DNA from 2 places in the Actinomyces sp. MRS3W genome. Region 2 is predicted to be linked to the other one. Evidence: riboswitches for the same ligand, from Rfam matches in the RefSeq annotation. Region 2 holds a riboswitch; the other holds the start of a gene.
What was found. Region 2 has a riboswitch for thiamine pyrophosphate ahead of RWX45_RS09680 (thiamine ABC transporter substrate-binding protein). Riboswitches for the same ligand answer to the same signal wherever they lie in the genome.

Region 1: linked by a shared signal. The riboswitch ahead of thiM (hydroxyethylthiazole kinase) and the one ahead of RWX45_RS09680 (thiamine ABC transporter substrate-binding protein) in region 2 are both predicted to bind thiamine pyrophosphate.

The regions. Positions count from the first base shown of each region.
Region 1 is NZ_JAWDJJ010000267.1:8,351-10,801, forward strand. It holds gene RWX45_RS10215 (hypothetical protein) at 1-408, opposite strand, end outside; gene RWX45_RS10220 (hypothetical protein) at 393-989, opposite strand; TPP riboswitch at 1,217-1,305, shown strand; gene thiM (hydroxyethylthiazole kinase) at 1,295-2,125, shown strand; gene thiE (thiamine phosphate synthase) at 2,122-2,451, shown strand, end outside.
Region 2 is NZ_JAWDJJ010000252.1:3,673-6,123, forward strand. It holds gene RWX45_RS09670 (helix-turn-helix transcriptional regulator) at 1-244, shown strand, start outside; gene RWX45_RS09675 (DUF4235 domain-containing protein) at 815-1,108, opposite strand; TPP riboswitch at 1,342-1,477, shown strand; gene RWX45_RS09680 (thiamine ABC transporter substrate-binding protein) at 1,526-2,451, shown strand, end outside.

The sequences.
Region 1 (2,451 bases), on a different contig from region 2:
CACCGTCACTTCCCACAGGAAGTCCGTTGTGAGGCCGGGGACTCTGGCGATGATCCAGACGCCGCGCAACGTCCCCAGGCCCCAGACGCCGGTCACCAGCGAGAGCACGGCGACGACGCGCCGGCACGCCTCGCGCGCGGGCGGTGAGCTGATGGCCAGCTGGACGATCGGCAGTGCGAACCACGCCGTGAGCGCCACCACACACGCCACCGTGATCTCCCCGAGGGGAGAGGCGCTCATGGAGCGCAGCGCGGCCCCCATGGCGAGTACAACGAGGATGAACCATCCCAGGAGGATCGCGAGCACGAACCACGCCGTGCGCGCCGCGAGACGACCGTCGTCGTGCGTCCACCGCGGGGGGTCGTGGAACCAGCCGATCTGGTCAACGCGGATCAGTACTCGTGCCATGATTGGACCCACTTGGTGCAGCACTTCTGCGTGCCGACGAAGCAGTAGATCGCGAGGCACGAGCCGGCGACGTAGCTGTTGAAGAACGCGAACGCGCAGGCCCCGGCGCTACAACCGTTCTTGAGGAGGTTCTTCAGACACGTCATGTTGTAGTTGGAACAGGTCTGGGAGTAGTACCCAGCAGGTTCAGCCATTGTGGGGAGAGCCGAATCGGCGAGAAGATCCTCTCCCTCACTGGCGCCAGGTTCTGGGAGCGCAGTGAGTGACACCGCTGCTGGCCGTTCGTCAGCCTGTGCTGAGACAGTAGTGAGGAGTGCTTCTTCACCGTTGATGACGAGGTGCACAGTATTAGTGACCTGGTCGGCCTCAGCCTTCGTGTAACCGTAGGTGTACATCACCTCCCCGCTTCGTCCAGATTCGGCCAGAAGATCGGTAGCGAGGCCGGCGGCCTCCTCGAGACCGCTGCGGGTCAACGGGGTAGCGGTCGTCTGCTGGCATGTGGTGTCGTCGTCCGAGGCGGTTTCGGCTCGAGCTGGGACCGACGTGCCGTACGCGCATAGGCAGGCAATCACGACCGACATGAGAAGTGTGCGGAGACGGAGACGATAGGGAGAGTGATCAGGGCGGGTTGTGAACAACATGGGTTGATGTCCTTCATTGATGAGATGGACATCACAAGGGTAGGAGGTGTGTCCAGCCTCGGTCAAGAGTTGACGAGGTCTTCCTCGTATCTATCGGTGTCGGGTTCCGTCATGCGCGGCGTCGCGTCCCAGCGCTGGTCCCCGGGCCGCGGCGGTGCTAGCCTGCAAGGCACGACACGGGGTGCCGCAAGGCTGAGAACACACCCGTTGAACCTGTTCAGATCATGCTGACGAAGGGATGTCGCATGCCGCAGTATGCGCCGAACATCGCCATGTCACTGTCCTCAACTCCCGCGGCGGTGCTGGAAGAACTCCGCTCGATCACGCCGTTGGTCTCGTGCATCACCAACGCGGTGGTCACCAACTTCACCGCCAATGTGCTGCTGGCAACGGGCGCCGCACCCGCCATGGTCGACGTGACCGGCGAGGCCGGCCCTTTCGCCGCGCTCGCCTCCGCCCTGCTCATTAACCTGGGCACGCCCCAGCCCGAGCAGCGTGCCGCCGCCGTGGAGGCGGCCGCGGCCGCACGGGATGCCAAGGTCCCCTGGGTACTGGACCCGGTCGCCGTCGGCTACCTGGTGCACCGCACCGCGCTCGCCCGGCAGCTGCTCGCCGCACGGCCCACCGTCATCCGCGGCAACGCCTCGGAGATCATCGCTCTGGCCGGCACCGGCGCCGGTGGGCGCGGCGTGGAAACCGCCGACGCCGTGGAGGCGGCCTTGGGCGCGGCCCTCACCCTGTCCGAGCGCACCGTCGCCGTCGTCGCCGTCTCGGGGCCAACGGATGCGATCGTTGACGGCGCGCGCTTGGCTCGCGTTGGTGGCGGGTCCGCCCTGCTCACCCGCATCACCGGCGGCGGCTGCGCGCTGGGAGCCCTCGTGGCTGCATTCGTTGCCGCCGGGCGCCCCCTGGACGCCGACCCCTTCACCGCCACCGTCGCCTGCCACGCCGTCTACAGCGCCGCGGCTGAAGTGGCCGCCGCCTGCGCCGCCGGGCCCGGTTCCTTCCAACCCGCCTTCCTCGACGCCCTCTACACCCTGGACGCCGACGACGTGGACAGGATCCCGCTGTCATGAGGCCCGCCCCCGATCTCACGCTCTACCTGGTCACCGACGCCGCCCAGTGCCGCTCCCGCGGCCGCAGCCTCACCGATACGGTGACGGCCGCCGTCGCCGGCGGAGCCACCTGCGTCCAGGTGCGCGCCAAGGGCGCAGACGGCGCCGACTTCCTCAACCAGGTGCGCCAGGTGGCCTGTGCCGTCGGTGAGCGCGTGCCCGTCATCGTCAACGACCGCGTCGACGTTTACCTCGCTGCCCGGCGCCTCGGGGTGCCCGTGGCGGGGGTGCATGTTGGTCAGAACGACCTGCCCGCGGCGGTGGTACGCGATCTGATCGGCGATGAT
Region 2 (2,451 bases):
CATCGACGAAGCCCGCTGGGAGGGCTGGGTGGATGCCCTGTCGGGCCGCGACCAGCCTGCTCACGCGCTCATCGCCATGGGCCTGGTTCCGCCCGCCGACGCGCCCGAGCACTTCGACAACTGGTTCCAGCCGCTGCCCAGCCCCTTCATCCCCGACTGGGACGGCGTGGGCTCAGGATCAGGTACGACGACGGCGTCCGGCCCGGCCGACGGAACCGTCACCCCGCTGCGCCGCAGCCACTGACGGCGCCGCCGACGTTTACTACGCCCGTACTCTCCCTGCTGTACCTCTTGGGCTGGTGGGTGCTGGCTGTCTCAAGGCCGGTGGGCGGTGGCAAAGTGTCCATTGGTCGCAACTTTTGAGTTGTAGGACGGTGCCTGCCGGTGGTCTTGACTGATTTTGCCCCGGTAGGATGCGGTTTCTGAAGGCTGTTGGTCGGCGCCGGCGGCAAAAGTTGCGACAGATGGACACTTTTGGGGGCCGCTGCCTGGCCGACGCCGACCATCAGGGCGCGCAGAGACATACTGTTCCGCCACACACTCCACTTGAGCGCCCGCACAACTACGGCAGCGCCCACCACGACGCCCACCCTGCGCCACCGCGGCGTCTACTACGCCTGTTCGAGGTCTACTACACCACTTCAGGGTCCTGCTGAAGGGCTCGGAAACTTTCAGCAGACCGCTAACTGGCGTACCCAACGGTGAAGTGGCGTTCCATAGGGCGCGGCGTTGGCGGCTTGTCTCTCTGCGGCATCCCCAAACTGCCAACCGGGGCCCGAACGAAGCTGGTGGCTCTGACGTCGCCGACGTCCCCTTAGGCCTCCAGCGCGGGCGCCTCGCTCATGCCGGGCACGACGCCGCCGCGGCGGGCATGGACCTTGGCGGCCTGACGCAGCGTCAACTGGCGAGTCAGCGTCATGACGGCGCCCGAGATGACGGCGAAAGCGACCACCTCGCCGAGACGGTAGCTGAGCACCTGGTCCTCCTCGCGCGGCGCCGGCCGCCCGGTGACGGCCTGCCATCCAATAGCCACGGCCTTCTCGGCGATTGCGCCGGAGACCAGGAGGGTGAGGGCGGAGGTAACCGTCCAACTGAGGCTGTTCTTCATGATGACGACTCCCTGATATTCGACGGACACCTAGCTAGCGGGCGACGGGCGCTGCTCAGGCCGGTCACCGGCTTTCACCCCGATCCTGTCACAGGGTCTGGGGACGTCGGGCCCGGACGCACCGCCAACCTCGCATTGTCCGGGGATCGCTCAGCCGCCTTTCAGGCGTGCGGCACGCGGGTTGGGGCGGCGCCCCACATCGGCGTCGCCGACGTCGTCGCGCTAGGCTGTTCCCACAACGACAGGGGAGCGCCCCGTCGTCGGCGGGCCTCGGCTCGCCAGCGGCAACGGCGCTGAGAGTGCGGGAAGCCGCAGACCCTCGAACCTGATCCGGTTCGCACCGGCGAAGGAAGTCGAGATCTCCCCGGGCGCCGCAGCGTGCCCGGGCCCTCCGGACCGCCATCCAGGAGGATCACCATGACCGCCAATCGGACCACCGGGCGCGCCGCCGCGCCCCGCCTCGCCACCATCCGACCCACCCGCCGCGCGCTGCTCGCCGGGGGCGCCACCGCCGTCGTCGGCCTCGCACTCGCCGCCTGCGGCTCCGGCGCCGATAGCCCCGAGGCGAGCGGAACCGCATCGGGAGGCGCGCGCACCGTCACCGTCGTCACCTACGACTCCTTCGACCTGCCGGACGCTCTCATCGCCGCCTTCGAGACCGATACCGGCTACACCTTGGAGATCGCGCGCTCCGGCGACGGCGGCGAGGTCGCCAACAAACTCATCCTCACCAAGGACGCCCCGCTGGGCGACGCCGTCTACGGCATCAACAACACCATGGCCTCCCGCCTCCTCGCCGAGGGCGTCGTCGACACCTCCACCGCTCTCAACCTGCCCGACGGCGCCGCGGACTATCTGGCTCCCTACATCGTCGACGACACCCCCGCACTCGTGCCCATCGACTTCGGGGAGGTGTGCGTCAACGTGGACACCTTCTGGTTCTCCGACCACGGCCTGGAGCCGCCCTCCACTTTCGAGGACCTCACCGACTCCGCCTACAAGGACCTGTTCGTCGCCGTCAACCCGACCACCTCCTCCACCGGCCTGGCCTTCCTGCTGGCCACCATCGGCCACTTCGGCGAGGACGGCTTCGCCCAGTACTGGCGCGACCTTGTCGCCAACGGCACCAAGATTGACGAGGGCTGGTCAGACGCCTACTACACCGACTTCACCGCCGGCGGCGGGGACGGCGCCTACCCGATCGTCGTCTCCTACGCCTCCTCACCCGCCGCCACCCTCACCGACGACGGTGCCGCCACCACCACCGCCGTCCTGCCGCGCACCGCCACGCGCCAGGTCGAGTACGCGGGGGTCCTCGCCGGGGCCGCCAACCCCGACGGCGG